DNA from 3 places in the Isoptericola sp. F-RaC21 genome. Region 3 is predicted to be linked to each of the others. Evidence: riboswitches for the same ligand, from Rfam matches in the RefSeq annotation. Region 3 holds a riboswitch; each other region holds the start of a gene.

Evidence for each region. A riboswitch is a leader RNA that binds a small molecule or an ion and turns the genes downstream of it on or off. The one in region 3 is predicted to bind S-adenosylmethionine.
Region 1: another riboswitch for S-adenosylmethionine. It lies ahead of AAG589_RS18330 (methylenetetrahydrofolate reductase); the one in region 3 lies ahead of AAG589_RS03150 (LLM class flavin-dependent oxidoreductase).
Region 2: another riboswitch for S-adenosylmethionine. It lies ahead of AAG589_RS15740 (aminotransferase class V-fold PLP-dependent enzyme); the one in region 3 lies ahead of AAG589_RS03150 (LLM class flavin-dependent oxidoreductase).

The regions. Positions count from the first base shown of each region.
Region 1 covers NZ_JBCFYX010000005.1:15,408-21,011, forward strand. The annotation lists gene AAG589_RS18315 (carbon starvation CstA family protein) at 1-1,831, shown strand, start outside; gene AAG589_RS18320 (YbdD/YjiX family protein) at 1,815-2,063, shown strand; gene AAG589_RS18325 (NADP-dependent oxidoreductase) at 2,105-3,016, shown strand; SAM riboswitch class I at 3,110-3,216, shown strand; gene AAG589_RS18330 (methylenetetrahydrofolate reductase) at 3,222-4,268, shown strand; gene metE (5-methyltetrahydropteroyltriglutamate--homocysteine S-methyltransferase) at 4,294-5,604, shown strand, end outside.
Region 2 covers NZ_JBCFYX010000004.1:199,879-205,482, reverse strand. The annotation lists gene AAG589_RS15760 (hypothetical protein) at 1-146, shown strand, start outside; gene AAG589_RS15755 (hypothetical protein) at 169-708, opposite strand; gene AAG589_RS15750 (protein kinase domain-containing protein) at 811-2,016, opposite strand; gene AAG589_RS15745 (RNA polymerase sigma factor) at 2,016-2,684, opposite strand; SAM riboswitch class IV at 2,771-2,887, shown strand; gene AAG589_RS15740 (aminotransferase class V-fold PLP-dependent enzyme) at 2,922-4,370, shown strand; gene AAG589_RS15735 (CsbD family protein) at 4,446-4,619, opposite strand; gene AAG589_RS15730 (DUF6097 family protein) at 4,696-5,136, opposite strand; gene AAG589_RS15725 (amidase) at 5,290-5,604, opposite strand, start outside.
Region 3 covers NZ_JBCFYX010000001.1:678,680-684,283, reverse strand. The annotation lists gene AAG589_RS03165 (amino acid ABC transporter ATP-binding protein) at 1-272, opposite strand, end outside; gene AAG589_RS03160 (amino acid ABC transporter permease) at 269-1,345, opposite strand; gene AAG589_RS03155 (DUF1684 domain-containing protein) at 1,342-2,232, opposite strand; gene AAG589_RS03150 (LLM class flavin-dependent oxidoreductase) at 2,333-3,592, opposite strand; SAM riboswitch class IV at 3,955-4,068, opposite strand; gene AAG589_RS03145 (GTP pyrophosphokinase) at 4,247-5,065, shown strand; gene AAG589_RS03140 (MmcQ/YjbR family DNA-binding protein) at 5,072-5,506, shown strand; gene AAG589_RS03135 (LacI family DNA-binding transcriptional regulator) at 5,525-5,604, opposite strand, start outside.

The DNA.
Region 1 (5,604 bases), on a different contig from region 3:
GGGCACCATCTGGATCATCGTGGGCGTGGTGCTCGCGGGCGCCGTGCAGGACTACACGGTGCTGTTCTTCTCCATGCGCCGCGGCGGCCGCACCATCGGCCAGATGGCGCGCGAGGAGCTGGGCCGCATCGGCGGCGTCGCCGCGATCGTCGCGTCCCTGCTGATCATGATCATCATCGTGGCGATCCTCGCCCTCGTGGTCGTCAACGCCCTCGGGGAGAGCCCGTGGGGCGTGTTCAGCGTCTCCATGACCGTGCCGATCGCCCTGTTCATGGGCGTCTACCTGCGCTACCTGCGCCCGGGCAAGATCACCGAGGTCTCCCTCATCGGCTTCGTGCTGCTGCTCGCCGCGATCATCGGCGGCGGCATGGTGGCCGACACCGCCTGGGGCGCCGAGTTCTTCCACCTCGACCGCACCACCATCGCCGTCGGCGTCATCGTCTACGGCTTCGTGGCCGCGATCCTGCCCGTCTGGCTGCTGCTCGCCCCGCGCGACTACCTGTCCACCTTCATGAAGGTGGGCGTCATCCTGGTGCTCGCCGGCGCCGTCGTCATCGTGCGCCCCGAGATCTCCGTCCCGGCGATCAGCGAGTTCGCGAGCTCCGAGACCGGCCCGGTCGTGGCCGGCAACCTGTGGCCGTTCCTCTTCGTCACCATCGCGTGCGGTGCCCTGTCCGGGTTCCACGCGCTCATCTCATCGGGCACGACGCCGAAGCTCGTCGAGAAGGAGCGCCAGACGCGCTTCATCGGGTACGGCGGCATGCTCATGGAGTCGTTCGTCGCGATCATGGCGCTGGTCGCCGCGATCTCGATCGACCGCGGCGTGTACTTCGCGATGAACTCCTCGGCGGCCGCCACCGGCGGCACCATCGAGGGCGCGGTCGCGTTCGTGAACTCGCTCGGCCTCGCGGGCGTGAACCTCACGCCCGACACGCTGAGCACCCTGGCCAGCCAGGTGGGCGAGCCGTCGATCGTGTCCCGCACCGGCGGCGCCCCGACGCTCGCGCTCGGGCTGGCGCACATCATGCACCAGCTGGTGGGCGGCACCGCGATGATGGGCTTCTGGTACCACTTCGCGATCATGTTCGAGGCGCTCTTCATCCTCACCGCCGTCGACGCCGGCACGCGCGTGGCCCGCTTCATGCTGCAGGACACCATCGGCAACGTGGCCCCGAGGTTCAAGGACGTGAGCTGGCGGCCCGGGGTGTGGATCTGCACCGCGATCATGGTCGCGGGCTGGGGCACGATCCTCTACCTCGGCGTCACCGACCCGCTCGGCGGCATCAACACGTTCTTCCCGCTGTTCGGCATCGCGAACCAGCTGCTCGCGGCGATCGCGCTGGCCGTCGTGCTCGCCATCGTGGCGAAGCGGGGCCGCGCGTACTGGGCGTGGCTGTGGATCGTGGCCGTGCCGCTGGCGTTCACCGCCCTGATCACCATCTGGGCGTCGTTCGAGAAGATCTTCTCCGACGTGCCCGCGGTGGGGTACTGGGCGCAGCACCGGGCGTTCAAGGACGCGCTCGCCGCCGGCGAGACGTCGTTCGGGACGGCGCCCGACGTCGCCGCGATGGAGGCCGTGGTCCGCAACACCTTCGTCCAGGGCACCCTGTCGATCGTGTTCGTGGTGCTGTCGATCGTCGTGATCCTCGCGTCGCTGGTCGTGACGATCAAGGCGTTCCGCACCGGCGGCGGGGAGAACCACGAGGACCCGCCCGTCGTGTCGCGGCGGTTCGCGCCGGCCGGCCTGTTCGCCTCCGGCACCGAGAAGCAGATCGAGAAGCGGTGGGCCGACGCCGGCCTGCGGGAGTCCAGCGGTGCCGGGCACCACTGACGCCCGCGCCGGCAGCGTGCACGACGTCGCCCGGGCGCTGGCCCGGGCGACGTCGACCGCGGCGCGGAACCTGCGCTGGTACGTGCGGCAGGTGATGGGGGACGACGCCTACCGCACGTACGTCGCGCACGAGCGGTCCGCCCACCCGGACCGCGAGCCGATGGGCGAGCGCGAGTTCTGGCGCGAGCACTACGCCGAGCAGGACCGCAACCCCGGCTCCCGCTGCTGCTGACCGGGCGGGCACGACCCCGGCCGCTGCGCCAGGATGGCCGCGTGCGCGCGATCGTGTTCGAGTCCCACGGCGGCCCCGAGGTGCTGCACCTCGCCGACGTCCCCGACCCCCAGGCCGGGCCCGGTCAGGTGCGCGTGCGCGTCGAGGCCGCCGCCGTCAACGGCTGGGACGTGAAGTCCCGCGCGGGCGCCACCGGGGCGCCGGCGCCGGCGCGGCCGGTCGTGCCGGGGCTGGAGGTGGCGGGGGTCGTCGACCAGGTCGGCCTACCGGTCGAGGGCGGCACGACCGACGTCTCCCCCGGCGACCGCGTCGTCGGCTTCGCCGTCGGCGGCGGGTACGCGGAGCTCGCGCTGACGAAGGTGTTCGCGCGCGTGCCCGACGGCCTCGCCGCGACGGACGCCGTCACCCTGCCCGTCGCCGCGGAGGCCGCGACCCGCGTGCTGCGCCGGCTCGGCGTCCGGCCCGGCGAGATGCTGCTCGTGCACGGCGCGTCGGGGGCGGTGGGCGCGCTGGCCACCCAGCTCGCGGTGCGCCGCGGCGCCCGCGTGATCGGCACCGCGTCGCCGCGGGACCAGGAGCGGGTCGCCGCCCTCGGCGCGACGCCGACCCCTTACGGCGCCGGCCTGGTCGAGCGGGTGCGCGCCCTCGCCCCGGACGGCGTGGACGCCGTCCTCGACGCCTCCGGCGCGGGCGTCCTGCCCGACTCGATCGCCCTGCGCGGGGGCACCGACCGCATCGTCACCATCGCCGACGACGCCGCCGCGGACCTCGGCGTCGAGTTCAGCTCCCGGTCCGAGCGCGACGCCGGCGAGCTCGCGGAGGCCGTCGCCGCCCTCGCCCGCGGCGCCCTCGTGACCGCCGTCGGCGCGGTGCTGCCGCTGGCCGACGCGGCCCGCGCGCACGCGCTCGTCGAGTCCGGGCATCCCGGCGGCAAGGTCGTGCTGGTGCCCTGAGCAGGGCGTTCCCGCCCGCCCGGCCTCGGCGGCCGTCTCAGCAGGCGGTCTCATCCTCGACCGCATCGCGGATGCTGCGTACGATCGCGTGACAAGCCATCCAGAGCGGCCGAGAGTCCTGGCTCGACGACGCCGCAGCAACCCGTTCTCCGACGGAAGCCTCCCGAGGACGAAGGTGCTCACGCCAGGATCGATGGAGTGACGCATGGTCGCAGAGGCATCCCCTTCGCCCAACCCGGCAGCTCATCCGGCAGCCCAGCCGGCGCTGCCGGCACGCCCGACGGTCTCGTTCGAGCTCATGCCGCCGCGCCGGCCGGACGCCGCCCCCAAGTTCTGGGAGACGGCGCGCCGGCTCGTGGCCGCGCGCCCGGACTTCGTGTCCGTGACGTACGGGGCGGGCGGCGGTGACCGGGCGACCGCACGCCAGGTCGTGTCCACCCTGCTCGAGGGCACGCCCGTGCTGCCCGTGGCCCACCTGACCTGCGTCGGCGCGCACCGCGAGGACGTCTCCGCCGTCATCGACGACTTCCTCGACGCCGGCACCCGGGCGTTCCTCGCCCTGCGCGGGGACCCGCCGAAGGACCAGCCGGACTGGGAGCCTCCCGCCGACGGCGTCGCGTCCTCGATCGAGCTCGTGCACCTGCTGCGCGAGGTCGAGGCCCGGCGCTGCGCGACCGACCCCGGCGCCGCGCTGCGCGGGGCCGCCCGCCCGATGACGATCGCCGTCGCGACGTTCGTCGACGGCAACGTGCAGGCCGGCACCACCCGGGCCCAGGAGGTCCGGCGCCTCAAGGAGAAGCAGGAGGCGGGGGCGAGCTTCGCCATCACGCAGCTGTTCTACGAGGCCGACTCCTACACCGACTTCGTCGCCGAGGCCCGCGCGGCCGGGGTGACGATCCCGATCCTCGCCGGGCAGCTGCCCACGACCGAGCCGCGCCGGCTCCGTCGCGTCGAGGAGCTCACCGGCGTCCGCGCGCCCCGGCACCTGCTGGACGCGCTCGACGCCCAGCCGGACCCGGAGGCCCAGCACGCCTACGGGACCGCGCGCGCCGTGGAGCTCGCCCAGCGCGTGCTCGACGCGGGCGCCCCCGGCATCCACGTGTACACGTTCAACAAGTACCGTCCCGCTCTGGACCTGCTCGAGGGTGTCCACCTCGGCGGACCGGCGCCCTCCGACGCCTCGTCGGACGGCGCGGACCTGGCCAGAAGGCCGTGGGTACCGAGCATCCCGACCCAGGCTCCCGTCGTCTGACGGGCGCCCGACCTCTGGAGTGCTCATGTCCACCAGTTCCCCCGCCTTCCCGGGCGGCACCGTCCTCGGCTACCCGCGCATCGGGCGCCGCCGCGAGCTCAAGAAGGCCGTCGAGTCGTTCTGGGCCGGCCGCACCGACGCCGTCGACCTGGAGGTCACGGCCGGCGCGCTGCGCCGCGAGACCGCCCGCCGCCTCGTCGAGCTCGGGCTGAACCCCGACGACGGCTCCGTGCCCGGGTCGTTCTCCTACTACGACCAGGTGCTCGACGTCGTCGCGCTGCTGGGCGCCGTCCCCGAGCGGTTCCGCGACCTGCTCGACGACGAGGACGGCTCGCTCGAGCTGGACGGCTACTTCACCGTGGCCCGCGGCCGCGGCGAGGACGCCCCGCTCGAGATGACCAAGTGGTTCGACACCAACTACCACTACCTCGTGCCGGAGATCAGCGAGACGACGCCGGTCTCGTTCGCCGACCACCGCATCGTGCGCGAGTACGCCGAGGCCAAGGAGGCCGGCGTCACGACCCGCCCGGTGCTCGTCGGCCCGGTCACCTTCCTCGCGCTGTCGAAGGCGGCCGACGAGGCGGGCGACGGGTTCCACCCCCTCGACCGGCTCGACGACGTCGTCGCCGCGTACGCGGACCTGCTGCGCGCGCTGGCCGCCGTCGGCGTGCCGTGGGTGCAGCTCGACGAGCCCGCCCTCGTCACCGACTCCCTCGACGTGCCCGCCGAGCGGCTGCACGCGGCGATCGCCTCGGCGTACCGCACGCTGGCGACCGACCTCGCGACGGCCACCGACGACACTGCCTCTGAGGACACCGCGGGCGAGCGGCCCGCCATCCTCGTCGCCGCGCCGTTCGGCGGCCTCGGCGACGACGGCCTCGCCGTGCTCGCGGGCACCGACGTCGACGCTGTCGCGATCGATCTGGTCAAGGGCGCCGCTCCTGGCGGGCCGGTGCCCGGGCTCGAGGACAAGACCCTCGTGGCCGGCGTGATCGACGGGCACAACGTCTGGCGGGCCGACCTGGCCGCGAAGCTGGACGTCGTCGAGTCGCTGCGCGGCCTCGGCGCCGGGGCCCTCGCGGTCGGCACGTCGACGTCGCTGCTGCACGTGCCGCACGACGTCGAGGACGAGGTCTTCGGTGGCGGTCCGGGCACCACCCTCGACCCGCGCCTGCGCGACTGGCTGGCGTTCGCCGACCAGAAGGTCGGCGAGGTCGCGACCCTGGCCCGCGGGCTGGCCGGCGGCCGCGACGCCGTCGCCGACGCGCTCGCCGCGTCGTCCGCGGCCGTGGCCTCGCGCGCGACGGCGGCCGGCGTCGTCGTGCCCGCGGTGCGC
Region 2 (5,604 bases), on a different contig from region 3:
GCTGGTTCCGGCGCGAGCGCGAGGAGCCGCTGGAGCGCCCCCGGGACCTGCCGCCGCCGCGCCCCGAGGGCGGGCGCCCGCACGAGGCGCCGTACCCCCAGGGCGCGGACAACGTGCTCGGCTGGCGCGACGGGCCCGGCGTCTGAGCAGGGCGGTCGCGCGGGCCGGTCAGTCGTCGTCCTCGCCGAAGTGCGCGACGTTCGCGTGCTGGTGGTGGGCGACGTAGAGCCGCAGCTCCACGTCGCGGCCGTCGGCCTGCTTCGTGAGCACGCGGTCGATGCGGTCGGACTCGCGGGACGCGGCGTCGACGATGACGTCGGCGTGCTCCTTCGTGTCGCTGCCGGACCAGGTGTCGGGCTCCGCGAGCGCGGCCTGCGCGTCGGCGGTGCCGGCGGCCAGGTCGGTGCCCGTGAGCTTCTCGACCTGGGCGCGGTCGAGGGTGATGACCGTCTTGTAGTCGTCCGAGTAGCGGACCGTGTACGCCGAGGGGTCCTTCGCGGCCGGCGCCTCGGAGGTCTGCTCCGGCTCGGCGGACGCGTCGGTCTCGCCCGCGGAGTCCTCGGCGGCCGCCTCGTCGGCGGGCTGCGACGCCGTGCCCGAGGCACCGGGGTCGTCGAACTCGGCGTCGGGGGTCGGGGACGCGCAGGCGCTCAGCGCGAGGAGGCTCGCGAGGGCGATCGGCGTCAGTCGGCGGGGAAGGTGTCGCATGGTCTCTCCTGGTCGATGGGGCCAGCACGATCGGTGCTGACCCCCGTGAGTCGTCCGCGGCGGCGGAAAGGTTGCACGCGGACCGAGATGTCTTTTCCGGGGTCAGGACCCGGCGTCGACCTGCAACCGGTGCACGGTCGTCAGCGCCGTCCCGTCCGGCGCGCGGGCCTCCAGGACGACCTCCGCGTCGCCCGGGCTGCTCGCCGTGAGCCGCACGGTGTCGTCGTCGGCCACGTAGGCGCCGGTGGGCAGCGTCCACACCCAGTGCTCGGCGCCCGTGACGTCGGCCGTGAGCGTGACGGGCGCGCCGACCGTCGCCGTCGTCGGCCCGGAGATCGCCACGCTCGCGGAGCCCGCGGCCGAGTGCGGGCGGTCGAGCCACGCCGTGGCGCCGGCCCCCGCGCCCAGCCCGAGGACGGCGGCGGTCGCCACCGCGACGACGGTCGTGCGGCGTGGCCGCGCACGGTCCGGCGCCGACGCGCCGTCGGCCGGGGCGAGGGCGCGCTCGACGTCGGCCAGCCAGGCGGCGGCGTCGGGGTGCCGCCGGGCGGGGGAGTCGGCGAGGCTGCGGCCCAGCGCGGCGTCGAGGGCCCGGGGCAGGTCGGCGCCCTCGGCGAGCCAGGTCACCAGCGCGGACATCGCCCACAGGTCGGCGCGGGTGTCGACCGTGCCCGGCCCGTCCTGCTCGGGCGGGCGGAAGCCCTCCGTGCCGCCGGCGACGGTCAGGCCGGAGCTGCGGGCCAGGTCCTTGCTCATGCCGAGGTCGGCCACGACGAGCCGCTCGTCCGGGCGGACGACGGCGGGGGCGACGGCGGGGGTGCCGGTGGTCCGGCCGACGACGCCCTCGGGGCTGGTGCGCAGCAGCACGTTGCCGGGGCTGAGGTCCCGGTGCACGAGGCGCGCTGCGTGCACCGCCTCGACCGCCGCCGCGAGCTCGCGCGCGACCGCGAGCACGTCCGACGTCGTGGCCGTCCATCCGTCGGCACGCAGGGCGGCGACCCGCGCCGCGAGCGTGCCCCGGTCCGCGTGCTCGAGGACGAGGTAGGGCTGCTGGCGGTCGCTCTCGCCGATGTCGTGCACGGCGACGACGTGCGGGCTCGCCACCCGGCGCAGCGCCCGGCCCTCGGCGATGAACCGCTCCCGGACCTCCGGGTTGAGGCTGTGGTTCTCGGCCAGCACCTTCACCACGACGACGTCGTCCAGCCGGTCGTCGACGGCGCGGTGCACGGTGGCGAACGACCCGACGCCGATCACGTCGCCCACCCGGTACCGCCCGAGCAGCGGCTCGGGCGCGCTCGGCGCCGCCATCAGGACGGGCTCCCGAGGGCCGCGGCCACGAGCGCGCGGCCGCGGGAGATCTGGGACTTCACCGTCCCGACGCTGCGCCCGAGCCGCTCGGCCACGTCCGCGTACGGCAGGCCCTCGATGTCGCGCAGGGTCACGGGCTCGCGGTAGAGGTCGGGCAGGGCGGCCAGCGCGTCGCGCACGGTGGCGCGCGTGGCGATGAGGGAGCTCATCCGCTCCGCGGGCCCGACGTCGTCGTCGGGCAGGGGAGCGGTGGCACGCTGGCGGCGCAGGTGGTCGACCACCCGGTGGCGCACGATCCCGTGCACCCACGTCGTGACGCGGGACCCGCCCCGGAACGACGCGACGGACGTGGCCACGGAGACGAGCACGTCCTGGCAGACGTCGTCGACGGCGGCCTCGTCGAGCAGGGCGCCGCGCACGAAGCGTCGCACGACGCCGGACGCGTCCAGCAGCTCCACCAGCAGCTCGGTCGCGGGACCGGAGCCCGCGGCGGCCCGGGCGCCGACGAGGTCGAGGACGTCGGCGGCGTCGTCGCCGCTCGCCGCGCGTGCCGCGAGCCCGGCGGCGTGGCGGTCGCCGGCGTCGAGGGCGCGGGCGACCTGCTGGACCGGGCTGTCGACGGAGCCTCCCGGGGGCGCGCCGGAGGCCGGGACGGTGCGATCGGGCATGCCTTCAGCGTCTCACGCGACCGCATCGTGAGAAGGGCGCGGCCCTCGCTTGACCGTGTGGTGCTGCGCACGCACTATGGGCGGCAGGTCAAGAGCGCCAGCGCGAAGCCCCGGCTCGCTGGCCGGCAACCCTCCTCTCGCGGCGGGGTGCCCCGGGTGACGACCTGGCCCCGCGCCGTCCGGCGTGCGGGCAAGCGCGGGGAGGAACCTCCCCGGCACGACCGAGGAGGACCACGCATGACCACGCTCACCACCGCGCCCGCCGTGCTGGACGCTGCGCCCACCGCCCCGTCCGTGCACGACGTCGCGCCCGTCCTGCCCGTCGTCGGCGGCGACACGCTCGTGCCGCTCGTCGACGGCCGCCAGGTGCCGTACGCCAACCTCGACGTCGCGGCGTCGGCCCCCGCCCTGCAGGCCGTCGCCGACCGCGTCTCCCGCGTGCTGCCGCTCTACGCGAGCGTGCACCGCGGCGCCGGCTACCTGTCGCAGGTCTCGACCGCGCTCTACGAGAACGCGCGGCACACGATCGGCGCGTTCGTCGGCGCGCGCGAGGACGACCTGACGATCGTCACGCGCAACACGACCGACTCGCTCAACCTGCTCGCGGGCTGTGTGCCGGCCGACCCTGTCACGGGCGAGCCCGGCCGCGTGCTGGTGCTCGACATCGAGCACCACGCCAACCTGCTGCCCTGGCAGCGCGTCACCGACGCGACCGTCGTGACCGGCGGCCCCACCGTGGCCGCGACCCTGGCGGAGCTCGAGGAGGAGCTGCGCTCCGCCGTCGACGCGGGCCGCCCCTACGCGCTGCTGGCGCTCACGGGCGCCTCCAACGTCACGGGCGAGGCGCTGCCCGTGGCCGACGTCGTCGCCGCGGCGCACGGCGCGGGCGCCCGGGTCGTGCTCGACGGCGCGCAGCTGGTGCCGCACCGCCGCTTCTCGCTCGCGGAGACCGGCGTCGACTACGTCGCCTTCTCGGGCCACAAGACGTACGCGCCGTTCGGCGCGGGCGCCCTGGTCGGCCGCCGCGACTGGCTCGACGGCGGGACGCCCTACCTCGCGGGCGGCGGCGCCGTGCGCCGGGTGCGCACCACCACGACCGACTGGCACGAGGGGCCCGCGCGCCACGAGGCGGGTTCCCCCAACGTCGTCGGCGCCGTGGCGCTCGCGGCCGCGTGCGACGAGCTCGCGGCCCTCGACCCGCGGGCCGCCGCTCGGCACGAGGACGCCCTGCGTCGCCGGCTCGTCGACGGGCTCGGCGCGATCGACCGCGTCGAGGTCGTGCACGTGTGGGACGACGCCGTCGACCCGGTGGGCGTCGTGACCTTCACGGTCACCGGGTACGACCCCGGCCTGGTCGCCGCGTACCTGTCGGCCGAGCACGGCATCGGCGTGCGCGACGGCCGGTTCTGCGCGCACCCGCTGCTCGGCCGCCTCGGGTTCGACGCCGGCGCCGTGCGCGCCTCGGTGGGCCTGGGCACGGCAGGCGAGGAGGTCGAGCGGCTCGTGGCCGCCGTCCGGTCGCTCGTCACCGAGGGGCCGCAGGCGCAGTACGACGTCGTGGACGGCCTGTGGGTCGTGGTCGACGACCCGCGTCCCGTGCCCGAGGGCTCCGGCCTCGAGGGCCTGCTCGCCACGGCCGCGCTGGGCGCCGACGAGGCGTTCGGCTGCCTGCCCGACGACCTCTGAGCACCCGTCCGGCCCGCCGCCGGACATGACGACGGGGCGCCACCGTGCGGTGGCGCCCCGTCGTGTGTCAGCGGGTCAGCCCTTGAACGCGTCCTTGGCGTCGTCGCCCGCCTGCTTGAGGTTCGCGCCGGCCTGTTGAGCCTTGCCCTCGGCCTCCTGCTTCTCGTCGTCGGTGAGCTTGCCCGTCGCCTCCTTGACCTTGCCCTCGGCCTCTTCTGCGAGGTGCTTGGCCTTGTCTCCGAGTCCCATCGGGGCTCCTTCCGTCGTACGAACGACCTCGGGAACCGACGTTAGGTGGGTGACCGGGAGCTCGCACGCGGAAGTCTCAGGTCGTGGTCAGACGCTCCAGGAGACGGCCGTAGACGGGCCCGAGGAGGCGCTTGTTCGCCGACCGCATCCACAGGGCGATCCCGAGCACCGCCACGAGGATCACGGCCAGCACCGCGATCACCACGGGGTCGAGGAACAGCGCGAGGACGTCGTCGACGGGCAGCAGGTCCGTGAACTTCCCGACGACGTACAGCACCACCGCGGCGATGAGCACCGGGGCCGCGATCCACCCCGACAGGGCGTTGTACCGCTTGATGCGCCGGGAGAGGCTCGAGAACTCGTCGCCGCCGAGGTGCAGCTCGATCACCGTGCACTGCTCGACGAAGTCGTCGCGCAGGGGGATCGGCAGGTCGCGCTCGGTGATGACCGTGTGCAGACGGCGCAGCTCCTCGGCCTGCTGGATGGTCGCGGACAGGACCGGTCCGACGTGGGTCACGTGAGTCTTCCGTTCTCCGGCTCAGTGGCGGCTCAGGGGCGTCAGGGGCGTCAGGGGCATGGCAAAGGCACGCCGCCTCGCCGCGTGCCCAGGGCATCCTTTCACCCCCGCCCCGGCCTCCCGGTCACGGGTCACGCACGGGTCGCACGCGGGTCACCAGGCCGGCGGGCGCACCTCCGCCCAGCGCAGCCGGTCCTCGAGCTGGGCGGCGATCGCGAGCAGCGTCGTCTCCCCGCCGGGGCGGCCGATCAGCTGCACCCCCATGGGGAGGCCGCCGTCGGTCCAGCGGGTCGGCACGGTGACCGCGGGCAGGCCCGCCACGTTGAGCATCGACGTCCACGGCGTGTACTGGCACTGCTGCTCGAAGTTGCGCTCCGGGTCCTCGGGGTCGAACCAGCCGAGCGGGCGGGGCGTCATCGCCAGCGCCGGGGTGACGACGGCGTCGAACCGCGCCACCTGCGCCACGAG
Region 3 (5,604 bases):
GTGTGCCGGCGCCGGTAGCCCACGAGGTCGCCGTCCACCGTGACGAAGCCGGCGTCCACCTTCTCGAGGTGGTTGATGGCGCGCAGCAGGGTGGACTTGCCCGAGCCGGACGGCCCGAGGACGACGGTCACGGTGCCGGGCTCGACCGTCAGGTCGACGTCCCGGAGCACCTCGAGGGTGCCGAAGCTCTTGCGCAGGCCGTGCACCTCGACGCGGCCGGCGGCGCCTCCCGGCGCCGGGGCGGGCGGGTTGCGGGTCGTCGTGGCGGTCATGCGGGGCCTCCGTGCCGGGTGGTCGCGGTGCGGGCGGTGCGGGTGAGGACGCCGACCCGGGCGCGGGCGGCGAAGGCCGGCGGCACGTGCGCGGGCACGGGGCGGCCGGTCAGGCGGGCCAGGGCGACGGCCGACGACCAGCGCAGCCGCTGCCACGGCGTGGGCGGCAGGGTCCGCACGGCGCCCTTCGCGTAGTGCCGCTCGACGTAGTACTGGACGATCGTGATGAGCGTGGTGAGCACCAGGTACCAGATGGCCGCGACGATCAGCAGGGGGACCACCTTGCCGTTGCGGCCGTAGATGACGGACGCGATGTAGAACAGCTCGCCGTACGCCAGCACGTAGACGATCGACGTGCCCTTGAGCAGGCCGATCACCTCGTTGACGGCCGTCGGCACGATCGAGCGCATCGCCTGGGGCAGCACGATGCGGGTCACCTGGCGGCGGCGCGGGATGCCCAGGGACGCGGCGGCCTCCTGCTGCCCCTGGTCGACGCTGAGGATGCCGGCGCGCACGATCTCGGCCGAGTACGCGGCCTGCGAGAGCCCCAGGCCGAGGATGGCGGCGCCGAACTTGTCGACCACGCCGAGGGTGTCGAACCAGAGGAACTCGGGGCCGAAGGGGATGCCGAGGCTCAGGTGCGGGTACAGGTAGGCGAGGTTGTACCAGAGCAGCAGCTGCAGCAGCAGCGGCACGGAGCGGAACACCCACGTGTACGCCCACGACACGCCGACCAGCAGCGGGGAGCGCGACAGCCGCATGAGCGCCAGGACGGTGCCCAGCGCGAAGCCCACGACCGACGCCGCCGCGGTGAGCCGGATCGTCGCCCACGCCCCGGACAGGATCGAGGGCCACGTGAGGTACTGCGCGACGACGTCCCACTCCCAGCGGTCGTTGGTGAGCAGCGAGCTGACGACCATCGCCAGCAGCACCGCGACGCCGGCGGTCGCGACCCACCGCCCGGGGTGGCGGGCGGGGACGATGCGCAGGTGGGAGTAGGGGGTGGCGGCGGCGTCCTGCGCGGGCGCCGGGGGCGCGGGGGTCCGGGCGCCCGGGGTCGTGACGGCGGTCATCGGGGCGACCTCTCCCCCGCCGTGACGGCGAACGGGACATGGTTGCCGGGCGGCGGGGCGGGGCACGTGCCGTGGTCGCTGAACGCGTACGGCAGGTTGAGGGCGTCGTTGAGGTCGAGGCGCGCGACGCCCGTGGCACCCGGGGCCAGGCCCTCGGGGAGCTCGGGGCGCGCCGTCCGCCAGGGCGCCACCCCCGGCGCCTCGTCGCTGAAGAGCAGCGTCGGGGCCGCGCCGGGGGCGCCGGTCAGCAGGAGCGTGACGGTCCGGTCGCCGCGCGTCAGGTCGACCTCGCCGACCGCCTGCAGCCGGTGCACCAGGCCGGGCCGGGCGGCCCCGACGACGACGTCGCGCGGCGCCTCGTACAGGCGGACGGGCGCCTCGAGGTCCCACGACGGGTCGTGGTCGAAGGCGGGCACGCCGGCGAAGTCGAGGCGGGCGCGGGCGTGCGGGTCGCGCAGCCGGATCGCGAGGCGCCCCGTGCGTCGCACGAGCTCGATCGCCACCGCGGCCGTCTCGCCGGTCGTCGGGTCGCCGGCCCGGTCGAGGGGCTCGCGACCGACCGGCAGGAACGTCCCCACCTGGACGCTGCCGCCCTCGGGCACGTCGCCGTCGTAGGCGCCGGCGACGACGTCGGGCCCCTGGACCAGCGGCCCGTCCGCCTCGGCCGGGCGCAGGTGGGCACCGGCCTCGTCCGCGAGCCAGAGTCCGGGCACCCCCGGCAGCGGCTCCGGCCGGGACGGCAGCCAGTGGAAGCCCGCCAGGCTCAACCAGCCGTGCGGCAGGGCGAGCTCCCGCTCGCGGGCGGCGCGCCGGCGGGCGCGACTGTCGGCGGCGGGGTCGGCGGCAGGGTCGGCGGGGCGGACACGCGGTGCGTCGGTGACGGTCATCGGGGGCCTCCGGTCGAGGGGCGGGCAGCGTCGCGGTGTGCAGCGGGTCGGACAGCAGGACGGGGAGCGGCGGCGGGCCTGCGGGCGCCGGGTCGGGCGGTCACGCGCGCACCAGCCGGGAGTCGGCGGTGCGACCGCGAGGCCGGGTGCGCGCGGCGGCCGGGGCGCCGGCGGGCCGAGGACCTGCCGCGCCGTCGTCGGGGAGCCCGAGGGTCGCGCGGAGGGTGCGCGGCGCCGGGGACGCCACCGCCCGCACGCCGTCGCGCACGAGCCGCGGCAGGACGCCGTCGACGAGGGCGTCCAGGTCGGGGCCGAGCGACGACGGCCGCAGCAGGAACCCGTCGGAGGCCCCGGCGTCCCGCCAGTCGACGATCGTCTCGGCGAGGTCGTCGGGGGTCCCCGCCACCACCAGCAGCCCGCCGGAGATCTCGGGGCCCTCGAGGGCCTCCACGAGCTCCAGCCGCGCCTGCGCGCTGGCGCGGTCCTCGGCCAGGACCACGTACGCCTCGGTGAGCACGCGCAGCGTGTCGGGGTCGCGGCCGGCCGCCTCGGCCGCGTCGCGCACCTGGGAGCGCAGCCGGACCGCGCGCGCGGGCGCGGTGGCCGCGACGCGCACGACGTCCGCCGTCCGGGCGGCGAGGTGGAGCGCCGCCTCGCTGCGGACGGAGACGACGACGGGCGGGCGGCCCTGCCGCGGGGCGGCGTCCCGGTGGCCGGCGGGCCCCTCGCCCTCGGCCGGGCGGTGGCGGCGCACCGCGAACCGGATGCCGTCGTGGTCCACCCGGAAGCGTCCGTCGTCGTCGACGGCGACGCCGCCGGCGGTGTCGCCCGTGGCCCCGGCCGCCTGCCCGTCCCAGTGCCGCACCACCTGCGCCGCGGCGCCCAGGGCCTGCGCGGCCCAGGCGTCGTCCTGCACGACGGCGCCGGCCGGGAGGCCGACCTGCCACCCGGCCCGGCCGGCGCTGGCCTGGTCCACCCGCGCGATCGCCTGGGCGACGTGCGCCGGGTCCACGTGCGCGGTGTCGACGGCGGCGACGAGCCCCGCCCGCCTCGTGTGCGGCGCCACCCGGGCGGCGGCGACGGCGGCGTCGAGGCGGCCGGTCACCTGCCGCCGGCCGGGGTGCAGCAGGAAGCCCTCGTCGAGGGTGACGAGGTCGAGGCCGCCGGCGTCGGCGGTGCGCACGAGCTGCACGAACCGCTCGCCGTCGAACGACCGCGGCTGCACGATGCCGCGCGCCCGGTGGACTCCCGGGCGGGCGCCGGCGGCCGTGAGGTCGACACCGAGGACGAGGGGGGACGAGGCGGCGGACGAGGCGGCGGACGAGCTGGTGGACGAGGTCGTGGACGGGGAGTACGGCACGTCGGCTCCGATCGAGGCGCGGCGGGCGGGCGCACTCGGGCGCGGGTCGTGGACCCACGGGTGCGTACCGCCGCCGGAAAGGGGGCAGGAGGGGATGGCCCGCCGGGGAATGGCGGGCGGGGCGTCTGCGGGCCCGGCCCGGCGAGCGCCGGGCCGTGACGAGGTCCGGCCGCGGGGGCGGCGGACGCTCAGGCCGCGATCAGCGGCGTCGACACCACGCCGGCGCCGGCGCCACCGGGGCGGGCGTCGCCGAGGTGGGCGCGCCGGACGTGCTCGGCATCTGCCGGGGCCGGGACGACAGGGGGCGCACGGTGGTGGCGTCGCGGTGCATGCTCGTCCTCTCCTGCTCCCGCCGGGGCGGGGGTCGCGTGTTGCCGTGCCGTCGGCGACGGCGGGCCTGGTCCTCACCCGGGGCACCCACCCGCGCTGGGGGTTGCCGTCCGACGAGCCGGGGCTTCGCGTCGGAGCTCATGACCACCCGGGGCGTGCGGCCGCGCCGCCTCGCGGCGCCGCGGTCGTCCGACCCGGTGCGCAGGAACGTAGGTGCCCGGAAGGGGGGTGTCAACGAATTCCCCGGACCGTCTCGCATACCGAACAGTTCCGACCGGCTTTATCGGATACTCGGCCCCGCCCGATCCCGTCTACCGTGGTGCCGTGAGCCAGGACGCAGGGCAGGACGCACCTCAGGACCCCCGGCAGGATCCCGCACCGGACGCGCAGCACCACTCCCCCGACGCGGCCGAGATCCGGGCGCTCGTCGACCGGCTGCGTCGCCTCGTGCTGACGTACAAGTTCGGGATCGACGAGGTCATGACCAAGATCTCGATCCTGCGCGACGAGTTCCGGCACATGCAGAACTACAACCCGGTGGAGCACGTCAGCTCGCGCCTGAAGTCGCTCGAGTCGATCGTCGCCAAGTGCCGCCGCAAGGGCATCCCGCTGACGCCCGAGGGCGTCCGCGAGCACATGTTCGACGTCGCCGGCGTCCGCGTCACCTGCAGCTTCGTCTCCGACATCTACAAGGTGCGGGACATGCTCATGAACCAGGCCGACCTCACGGTCCTGGAGGAGCGCGACTACATCGCCCACCCGAAGCCGAACGGGTACAAGTCGCTGCACCTCATCGTGCAGGTCCCCGTGTACCTGTCCGACCGGGTCGAGGACGTCGTCGTGGAGATCCAGCTGCGCACCATCGCCATGGACTTCTGGGCCAGCCTGGAGCACAAGATCTACTACAAGTACGCGCGCGACGTGCCGCGCCATCTCACGGACTCGCTGAAGCTCGCCGCCGACGTCGCCTCCTCCCTCGACAGCTCCATGGAGCGGATCCACGACGAGGTGAAGGCCATCGCCGGCGCCGAGGAGCCGGCGGAGCACCGCGACGCGCTGCTCACCCCCGAGGAGATGCTGCGCAACTTCTGGAGCGCCGCGGAGGTCGAGGGCGACGCCCTGCGCGCGTCGCGGCAGGACTGACCCGCCGTGGGCCCCACGCAGCACCAGGACCTCGCCGCCGAGGTGGCGCTCGCGCTGCCCGGCACCACCCGCACGTGGCCGTTCGGGCCCGAGCACGACGTCTTCAAGGTGCAGGGCAAGGTGTTCTGCATGACCACCGACGCCACCGGGACGCCCCTGGTCACGCTGAAGTGCGCGCCCGACGACGCCGAGGCACTGCGCCAGGAGCACGCGCACGTCACCGCCGGCTACCACATGAACAAGCGGCACTGGATCTCGGTGGCCGCCGGCCCCGGCATCACGCCGGAGCTCGTCGAGGAGCTGGTCCTGGACGCTTACGCGCTGGTCGTCGCGTCCCTCCCCCGGCGGCTGCGCCCGGTGGACCTCGACGACACCGAGCGCCTGCGCACGGGCGTCCGCGACGTGCTGGACGGCGGCCCCACGGCTCGACCGGGCACCTGAGCGGAGACGCCGCTGCGGTCAGGCGCCCGCCGAGGCGCCGCCCACCGTGCTCGCGCGCACCACGAGCCGCGGCTCGCACGTGACGAGCCGGTGCGGGT